3 regions of the Demequina lutea genome follow, and region 1 is predicted to be linked to each of the others. Evidence: predicted binding sites of a transcription regulator. Region 1 holds the regulator's gene; each other region holds the start of a gene.
What was found. Region 1 encodes LexA, which represses DNA repair genes until DNA is damaged. Its sites were predicted from a motif close to TCGAACANNTGTTCGA; they were not measured.
Positions count from the first base shown of each region.

Region 2: the regulator LexA is predicted to act here: its motif matches at 1,863-1,878, upstream of uvrA (excinuclease ABC subunit UvrA).
Region 3: the regulator LexA is predicted to act here: its motif matches at 1,700-1,715, upstream of BKA03_RS08835 (Rv2578c family radical SAM protein).

Region 1 is NZ_JACBZO010000001.1:1,945,212-1,948,486, reverse strand. It holds gene BKA03_RS09450 (ATP-dependent DNA helicase) at 1-1,064, shown strand, start outside; gene BKA03_RS09445 (hypothetical protein) at 1,104-1,331, shown strand; gene lexA (transcriptional repressor LexA) at 1,395-2,093, opposite strand; gene BKA03_RS09435 (LysM peptidoglycan-binding domain-containing protein) at 2,286-2,585, shown strand; gene nrdR (transcriptional regulator NrdR) at 2,635-3,117, shown strand; gene BKA03_RS09425 (DEAD/DEAH box helicase) at 3,114-3,275, opposite strand, start outside.
Region 2 is NZ_JACBZO010000001.1:1,675,737-1,679,011, forward strand. It holds gene uvrA (excinuclease ABC subunit UvrA) at 1-1,839, opposite strand, end outside; gene BKA03_RS08180 (YciI family protein) at 1,950-2,273, shown strand; gene BKA03_RS08185 (TerC/Alx family metal homeostasis membrane protein) at 2,270-3,275, opposite strand, start outside.
Region 3 is NZ_JACBZO010000001.1:1,820,518-1,823,792, forward strand. It holds gene BKA03_RS08830 (sensor domain-containing diguanylate cyclase) at 1-441, shown strand, start outside; gene BKA03_RS08835 (Rv2578c family radical SAM protein) at 594-1,691, opposite strand; gene BKA03_RS08840 (cation-translocating P-type ATPase) at 1,911-3,275, shown strand, end outside.

The sequences.
Region 1 (3,275 bases):
AGGCCATCGAGCTGGTGCGTGCGGGGGCGCGCGAGGCCCTCAGCGCCGTCACCAAGCTGTCCAAGGAAGCAGGGGGAGCCAAGGACGCTGGGGCTGGTGTCAAGATGGCGAGCGCCGCGCTGACCGACATCGTCGACGTGTGCGGGGAGCTCCAGGCTGATGCCGGCCACTTCGTCGTGTGGCTGGCCTCGGCGGACGGCGACTACGACGCCGTCACTCCCGAGCGAGTACTCACGGCGCCCCTGAACGTGTCGGGGGTGATCTCGGACAAGCTACTTACCGACAAGCCCGCGGTGTTCACTTCGGCGACCCTCGCTTTGGGTGGCGGTTTTGATGCGGTGGCGAGGCACCTCGGCGTGGTGGATCCGGAGACCCTCGACGCGGGCAGCCCGTTCGACTACGCCAAGCAGGGAATTCTCTACGTCGCGGCTCACCTGCCGCGCCCAGGAATGGGAGGCATCTCCGATGAGGCGCTCGATGAGCTGGCCGCGCTGATCGAGGCGGCCGGGGGGCGAACTCTCGGCCTGTTCTCGTCCCACAAGGCGGCCCTGATGGCTACCGAGGCGATGCGCGAGCGGCTTGACGTGCCCGTGATGTACCAAAAGGACGACCAGGTCCCCACCTTGGTGCGCCAGTTTACCGAGGACCCACGCGCCTGCCTGTTTGGTTCTACGACCCTGTGGCAGGGTGTCGACGTCCCAGGCGCGACCGCGAGCCTCGTTGTCATTGATCGGATTCCCTTTCCGCGCCCCGACGAACCCATCTCGCAGGCCAGGACTGAGGCGGTAGGGCGCTCAGGCGGCAATGGATTCCTCGCGGTGAGCGCGACCCATGCCGCGCTCCTGCTTGCTCAGGGTGCGGGCAGACTCATTCGATCGGTCGACGACAGGGGAGTGGTCGCAGTGCTCGACCCCCGGCTCGCTACTGCGGGCTATCGGGGCTTCCTGACCAAGTCCCTCCCGCCGATGTGGGTGACCACCGACCGCGATGCCGTATTGGGTGCGCTGCGACGCCTCGACGAGGTCGCATCGGCCGACGCCTCGCGTGTGGTCGCGCCGAACTAGTGCCGGTTCTCGTACCCTGACCGTGGAGGTAATTTACCGATGACAGAAGACGTGCCGTCCGCCGATTTTGAGCGGGGCCAGCGTGCCGAAAGGGAGCGCTTCGCGGAGTACCTTGCGCACTTTGAACGGTCGAGCCGCGCCCTCGCTGATCAAGCGGTTACCGATGAGTCGCGGGTGTACCAAGTCACGATCGCCAACGCCATGAGGGCCATGAGCCAAGCGATCATGGGCGGCTTCCACTGGCAAGAATCGTGGCGCAAAGAGTAGGACGTCTCCGGCTCCTGTGCGTCAGCGGCGTGCGTGCAACGCCTGCCGCGCACGGCCGACGACCTACAGGCGCCTCATGACCGAGACAACCTTGCCCATGATTTGCGCGTGCGTGCCATCGATGGGCGTGTAGGCCGGGTTATGCGGCATGAGCCACACCTGGCCGTCTCGGCGCCGTAGCGTCTTGACCGTGGCCTCGTCGTCGAGCAGGGCCGCGACGATGTCGCCGTTCTCGGAATCGTTCTGACGTCTGACGACCACCCAGTCGCCGTCGCAAATGGCCGCGTCGATCATCGAATCGCCCGACACCTTGAGCATGAACAGTTCGCCGTCTCCCGTGAGTTGACGGGGGAGAGCGAAGATATCCTCCACCTGTTGGTCGGCGAGGATCGGTCCGCCGGCTGCGATGCGGCCGACGAGGGGGACCTGCACCACACGGTCGTCATCAACCATCGTCGAGTGTGAAGCGGAGGCGAGGGACACGACATCGGTGTCGTCTTCCGGCATGACGACCTCGAGAGCGCGCGGCCTGTTCGGGTCCTGACGCAAGAACCCTTTCGCCTGCAGCGCGGTGAGCTGATGCTTCACCGAGGAACTCGACGTGAGACCGACAACCTCCCCGATTTCGCGCATCGACGGTGGGTAGCCGCGTGTGGTCACCGAGTCGCGGATCGCCTCAAGAATGCGGCGCTGCCTGTCGGTGATGTCGCCGTGCGGCGAGGGGAACTCGTGGATAGTCGCGTCTTGGCCTTCCGCTGACATGCCGCTCCTCCTTTGTGGCCGACTCCGGACGTGGCCGGTGTCAGACCCTTGTGGTCCTCTAGTTGTCGACGGTAGGGCAATATGCCCCCGAAATCAAACAGGTGTTCGAGAAATACTTGTGCGTGTCGGCCAGGGGTGCTAGAAATAGAACAAGTGTTCGACGAACATGTGTTCGAGTGGAGAGGAGTGATCATGAGTATTCGTGTCGTGAAGACCGCAAAGATGAGGGCACGTCGGTGGGCGGCGGTGCTCGTTTTGGCCGTCGTTGCACTTGTGGTCGCCCCGCAAGCATTCGCGCAAGGCGGGTCGGCGTCCTCCGGCTCGAACACCTACGTCGTCGCCGAGGGCGAAACGCTGTGGTCCATCGCACAGTCGATCACTCCCGCGTCTCGCGATGTGCGCGACACAGTTGAGACGGTCAAGTCGATGAACCTGCTCGACTCGGCGAACATTCGGCCAGGCGATCAGCTGCTCGTGCCGATTTACGGCTGAGGTCCCGTTCCGGGTGGGCCACGGGCGCAGTCCGTGGGACACTCAGGGAATGCACTGCCCCTTTTGCCGACACGCAGATTCTCGCGTCATCGATTCGAGGACGGCCGACGACGGCTCGCTCATTCGCAGGCGCCGGCAGTGTCCCAACTGCGGCAAGAGATTTTCCACGGTCGAGGCGTTCTCGCTCTCCGTCGTGAAACGCTCTGGCGTGGTCGAGCCCTTCTCCAGAGACAAGATCATTTCCGGGGTTCGCAAGGCCTGCCAAGGCAGGCCCGTCTCAGACGATGACCTCGCGCTGCTCGCGCAGAAGGTCGAAGAGGCTATTCGCGACTCCGGACAGGCCGAGATCGACGCGCTCGATATTGGCCTGGCAATTCTCACTCCGCTGAGAGATCTCGACGAGATCGCCTACCTCAGGTTCGCGAGCGTATACCAGGCCTTTGATTCCCTCGAAGACTTTGACCGAGCGATCGCCGACCTCAGGCACGAGGACGCGGGCAAGGAACCTGCCGCGTCGGGCTCGACCGACTAGTCCTTCTTCTTGGGCCGGGCCTTGCCTCTCCGGCTTCCGGGCGGCTGGCGTCCCGTCGACTTGTTCTTGCTCTTGTGGGCCGCACCGTGGCCGGGTTCGCTTGCCGGAGGCGCAAAGTCGCGCCGCGGCGCGGAGCCGCGATTTTCCGTCGGCGAGTC
Region 2 (3,275 bases), 270 kb from region 1:
TTGCCTGGAAGCGTCGATCGCTCGCCGAGTCGCGGGTACCGGGATCCGCTTGCGTCCGGAAACGTACGCCCCGGTCAGGGAGCGCTCGTTGAGGAGCAGATCGGCATACGTACCCGAGTGGACCACCTCTCCCCCGTGCTCGCCTGCGCCTGGCCCGATGTCAACGACCCAGTCTGCCGTGCGAATCGTGTCCTCGTCGTGCTCGACGACGATCAGCGTATTTCCCAAGTCGCGCAGTCGCGTCAGGGTTTCGATCAGGCGCCTGTTGTCTCGCTGATGGAGCCCGATGCTCGGCTCATCAAGCACATACAGGACGCCGACGAGGCCCGAACCAATCTGTGTGGCGAGTCGAATGCGCTGCGCTTCGCCACCCGAGAGGGTTCCGGCTGCCCGGGACAAGCTGAGATAGTCGAGGCCAACGTCCAGAAGGAACCCGAGGCGCGCGTCGATCTCCTTGAGGACCTGCACAGAGATGTGGCGGGAGCGCTCGTCCCACTCGACGCCTCCCAGGAACGAGCGTGCCTCGCGGATGGACATCTCGCAGAGCTCGGCGATCGATGAACCGCCCACGGTGACGGCAAGAACCTCGGGCTTGAGGCGCGCGCCCTTGCACACCGGGCACGGGATCTCGCGCATGTACTGCTCGTACTTGTCTCGCGAGTAGTCCGATTCGGTCTGGCTGTGAAGCCTCTCCAGCCAGGTGATGGCGCCTTCGAAGCCGGTCGTGTATTGCCTTTCGCGGCCATACCGGTTCTTGAACCGGACATGAACCTCGTAGTCCTTGCCCGTCAGCAGCGAGTCCTTGACCTCTTGACTCAAGTCCTTGAAAGGCGTCGTCATCGAGAAACCCATGTCTTCGGCGAGCGCCTTCACCATGCGGCCGAAATAGTCGGACGCCATCGCCTCCCACGGCGCGATCGCACCCTCAGCAAGCGAACGAGCCGGATCCGGCACCACAAGCTCGGGATCCACCTCGAGCTGCATGCCGATGCCTGTGCACTCGGCACACGCGCCATACGGGGCGTTGAACGAGAACGTCCTTGGTTCCATCTCTTCGAGGCTGAGGACGTGGTCGTTCGGGCACGCCCTCTTCTCGGAGTATCGCCGCGAAGGGATCTCGCCTTCCACGGGATCGATGATCACGAGCCCCTCCGCGAGACGCAAAGCAGTCTCTACCGAATCCGCAAGGCGTTGACGAATGCCGTCTCTCGCTACCAACCTGTCGACCACCACCTCCACGTCGTGCTTGAGCTTCTTCTCCAGCAGCGGTGGCTCGGCCAGCTGAATCGTCTCGCCGTCCACACGGGCGCGGGCAAAGCCCTGTTGCTGCAGATCGGCAAAGAGATCGGCGTATTCGCCCTTTCTTCCCCTCACCATGGGCGCCAGCACCTGGTAGCGCGTGCCCTCTGGCAATTCCAGCACGGAGTCAACAATCTGCTGCGCGGTCTGGGATGTGATGATCTCGCCACATACGGGGCAATGCTGCACACCCACACGCGCGTACAAGAGGCGGAGGTAGTCGTATACCTCGGTGATGGTCCCCACCGTCGACCGCGGGTTGCGGTTGGTCGACTTCTGATCGATCGACACGGCGGGAGAAAGGCCCTCAATGAAGTCGACGTCTGGCTTGTCCATCTGTCCAAGAAATTGGCGCGCATAGGCGCTCAGCGACTCGACATACCGCCGTTGACCCTCCGCGAAGATCGTGTCGAATGCAAGCGAAGACTTGCCGGAGCCTGACAGACCGGAAAACACGATGAGCGCGTCACGAGGGAGCTCGAGATCAATGCCCTTGAGGTTATGCTCGCGCGCACCCCTCACCACCAACTTGTCGTTCACACAACCACCCTACGTGATGCAAGTCGAACGTGTGTTCGAATCACCATGTCTTTACAATACGGGACAACAGTCACGAGCCCAAGGCTGTTCCTACCGCGCAGAATGGTCTCATGTCTCTATGGATTATCGAGTACACGTATGACAAGCGGGAGGCACTGCGCGCCTCGCTGCTCGACGACCACTCTTGGTATCTGGCTGGACTCGCCGATGCGGGGGCGATGATCGCCTTCGGTCCTTGCGAGGACGGCAACGGCGAACTACTGATCGCATCGGGTTCAAGCAGAGCACACGTCGAGGATTTGGTCTCCGGCGACCCGTATGTCTGCGTCGGAGCGGTCAAGGAAATGCGTATTCGACGCTGGGAGGGCCGCCTCTTCCCCTCGTGGCAGGCGAGCAGGATCCTCTCCGAGGAGCCTCAAGACGGGCCGTCCTAGTCACATTCTTCCGCGGCCGGCATGGCGGCCTCCGATCCTCGGGTAGCAATGACACTCGCCGCTCCGGCACCACCGATGGCGAACACAATGACCACCAAGGAAAGCCAGGTGGGGATCTCGGGGGCCCACTCCACGCCTTGTCCTCCATTGATGAATGGCAACGAGTTCGCGTGGAGTGCCTCGAAAATGAGTTTCACGGCGATGAACGCGAGAACGATCGAAAGCCCATACGACAGGTACCTGAGGCGCCTGAGCAACCCCTCGACCACAAAGAAGAGTTGGCGCAGACCCATGAGCGCGAAGGCATTCGTCGCGAAGACAAGGTAGGGGTCTTTGGTGAGGCCGAAGATCGCGGGGATCGAATCGAGCGCGAACAGCACGTCTGTGGAACCGATGGCGATCATGACGAGCAGCATCGGCGTGACCAACCGACGGCCACCCTCTCGCACGGTCACGGCCCCATCCCGATAGTTCTCCGTCGCGGGAACAAGTCGCTTCACGACTCTCATGAGCCGGTTCTCTCGATACTCCACATCTCCCTCCTCAGCCCCTCCTTCGCGAGCCACGGAGAACGCGGTCCACAGCAAGAAAGCGCCAAAGAGGTAGAACACCGCGGAGAATGCGGAGAGCGCCACCGCACCCACGGCGATGAATATTCCCCTCAATACCAAGGCAAGGACGACCCCGACGAGCAGGACGCGCTGCCGATACACAGCCGGGACCGCGAAGCGGCCAAGGATGACCAGAAAGACGAAGAGGTTGTCGACGGAGAGAGACCACTCGGTGAGGTAACCGGCGAAGAAGGCATCGGGCCCATCGAGGTTGGGCGACCGCCACCAGAGCATCGAGATGCCAAAGAGGCAAGCGAGGCCCACGTAGAACAGGGTCCACCGGACCGATTCGTTGAAGGTGGGCTCATGCGGACGGCGAACGACCACCACAAAGTCGAACGCCACGACAACCAGCACCCCAACCAGGGTGATTGCCCATACGGTCGCTGAG
Region 3 (3,275 bases), 120 kb from region 1:
CTCGTGGAAGAACACCAACGCACCGTTCGCTATGGGGCCCCGTACGCGCTGCTGATGATTGACATCGACAACTTCAAGGACGTCAACGACCTGCACGGGCACAGCCAAGGCGACGCCGTGTTAGCCGCAGCGTGCACGCTCGTGCGAACGTGTCTGAGGCCCAACGACTTTGTGGGAAGGCTCGGCGGCGACGAGTTCGTGGCAATCCTGCCTGGCACGAATGCACGCGGCGCACAGGTCATCGCCGAGAGGATGCGGCGCGCGATCTACAACGCCTCTTGGGCCACCGCTTTTCCCGTCACGGTCAGCATCGGGATCGCGTGCTGGAAAGGCGCGGATGACGAGGCCGAGGACATTCTCGCCCGCTCTGACGAGGCGCTGTATCTGGCCAAGTCCGCTGGGCGCAACGCGGTGTCCGGCCCGCGCACCTCCCTCTTGTAGGAGTCACCGCACCCCTAGGAGTTGCACCCATCTTTTAGGAATCGGAGCGACCGGGGGCCGCCGACCGTTGAGGCCGATACCGGTTATCCCATACGACCGACGCACCCACGCGGCGGCACGAAGCCTCGCAGTCGCCCGAGTGCGGAGCGCCGTCAGAAGAGCGCCGACTCCGACGCAGCAGCCGCCTGCACTTGCATTGCCGCCTGCGCCTGCGACGCCACGCGCGCCCTCCGCCACTCGCCGTTCCCGTCTCGAGCCTCGGCCCTTGCGGTTCCGCTGCCGGGCACCGCGTCCGCCTCTGCCTGAGCGAGGCCGTGTGCTGCAATGAGCGGCCTGATGACCGAGGCGAGGTGACGGCGGTAATCCTTGGGGGCGTAGGCGCCGTCGCCGTAGAGCCGACGGTATCGCGGCGTGAGGTCGGGACGGTAAGTGTTGAGCCACCGTGCGAACCACTCCTTCACGCCGGGCCGCAGATGCAGGCTCGAGTAGGTGACTTGCGTGGCACCCGCGGCCTTGATCCGAGCCAGGGCGGCGTCGAGGTGCGCCTCGCCGTCGGTGAGGAACGGCAGGATCGGCATCATGAACACGGACACCCGGAAACCGGCGTCAGCGGCGGCGGCAACCGTGGACAGCCGCGCGGCGGTCGTGGGGGTTCCCGGTTCCATCGTTGACTGCAGATCGTCATCGAATATCGCTATCGACATGGCCAACTGGATGTCGACCGACCGCGCCGCGTCCACAAGGAGCGGCAGGTCCCTGCGCAACAAGGTGCCCTTGGTGAGGATCGAGAACGGCGTTCGTGCCTCGGCGAGCGCAGAGATGATCCCCGGCATCAGCCGATAACGCCCCTCCGCTCGCTGATACGGATCCGTGTTGGTACCTAGCGCCACGTGCTCCCCCGCCCAGGAGGGCCTGGCAAGATCGCGCCTGAGCACCTCGGCCACGTTGACCTTCACGATCACCTGGGTGTCGAAGTCCGTGCCCGCATCGAGCTCGAGGTATCGGTGGCTGGGCCTGGCGAAGCAATACACACACGCATGCGAACAGCCCCGATAGGGGTTGATGGTCCACCCGAACGGCACGGGCCCGCCAGCCGGCACCTTGTTGAGGGCCGACTTGGCGGCGACCTCATGAAATGTGACCCCGGCGAACTCCGGGGTCTGCACCGAGCGGATCAGGTTGCTGATCTTGGCGAGGCCCGGCAGGGTGTCCGGCTCCGTCGCCTCGAGTGCCTGACCTTCCCATCGCATGCCACCATTCGAACACGTGTTCGATCCGAGGTCAAGGACGGCTCGCGCTGGGTGCCGAATGACGAAGTGGCGAAGCTCGGCGTGGGTGAAGCGCGGCCCCTCACTCGTTCAGGCAACGCACGCGCGGGGCGGGCTCTCCTCGCGCTAACGCGGCGTAGCCCGACGTCCCCTGCAATGCGACGCGTCCTAGACATACGATTGAGGATGATGGAATTAGGCTTGGCAGCCGATGTGTCCCTCCTCACCGCCGACGAGGTCGTTCGCCTGGCAGGCGCGGATACGACTTTCGGGCTTTCCAGCGAAGAGGCCGCAATCCGACTAGCCGCCGACGGCCCGAACTCGCTCACCGAGCGAAAGCGTGTGTCGTGGCAACGGCGTCTGCTCCTCCAATTTGCCGACCCGCTCGTCTACCTGCTGCTGGCGGCCTTCGCGGTCACGATCACGGTATGGCTCGTCGACGGCCGCGAAGGCGTCCCCTACGACTCGATCGTCATCGCCATCGTGGTGATCGCGAATGCGATCCTGGGGCTGGTTCAGGAGCGCCGCTCCGAGTCTGCGGTTGCCGCCCTTCAGCACATGAGCGCCGCGAGCGCCCTCGTCATGCGCAACGGCAACGCCCAGCGCATCCCGGCGGCAGGCGTCGTCAGGGGCGATCTGCTCCTGCTCGCCGAGGGCGACGCGGTAGCCGCCGATGCGCGCCTGGTGACCTCCGAGCTGCGCGTGGCCGAGGCCGTACTGACGGGCGAGAGCGCGCCTGCCCAAAAGCGAACGGAACCGCTCGAGGCACACGCGGAGGTCGCCGACCGCACATGCATGGTCTTCGCGGGCACGGCCGTCAGCCGGGGCACGGGTCGCGCCATCGTGACGGGCATCGGCATGGACACCGAGACGGGGCGCATCGCGCGCATGCTGGGCGAGACCGAGCCGGACCCCACCCCCCTGCAGCGCGAAATCGCACACCTGAGCCGCACGCTTGGGATCGCGGTAGTCGTCATCGCGGTGGTGGTGATCGGCACCGTATGGCTCACGTCTGACGTGACCACGCTTTCACAAGTCGTGAGCATCCTGCTGCTCGGCGTGGCGCTCGCGGTCGCCGCCGTGCCAGAGGGCCTGCCCGCCATCCTGTCCGTCGTCCTGTCGCTTGGTGTGAGGCGCATGGCGGATCACCACGCGATCGTGAAGGACCTGTCGTCGGTCGAGACTCTCGGGTCGGCCTCGGTCATCTGCACCGACAAGACGGGCACGCTGACGCTCAATCGCATGACCCTGATGACGGTGGCTACCGCTCACGGCCTCATGGACATCGCCGACGCAGCCGCCTCCCACCCCGGCGCCAGCCCGGAACTCACCGCTCTCATCAGGTCGAGTTGCGTGGCAAACGATGCGGTCGCCAACCCAGACGGAGGGGAGATCAATGGCGACCCGACGGACGTGGCATTCCTGGACGCAGAGCGGCTAATGAGCCTCGGCGGATCCGGGAACGCCTCCGAAAACCGGGTCGCGGGTGTGCCGTTCAGTGCGGCGCGCGCACGGATGTCGGCGGCGACGCAGGACGCCAGCGGCGAGCGCACTCTTCACGTGAAG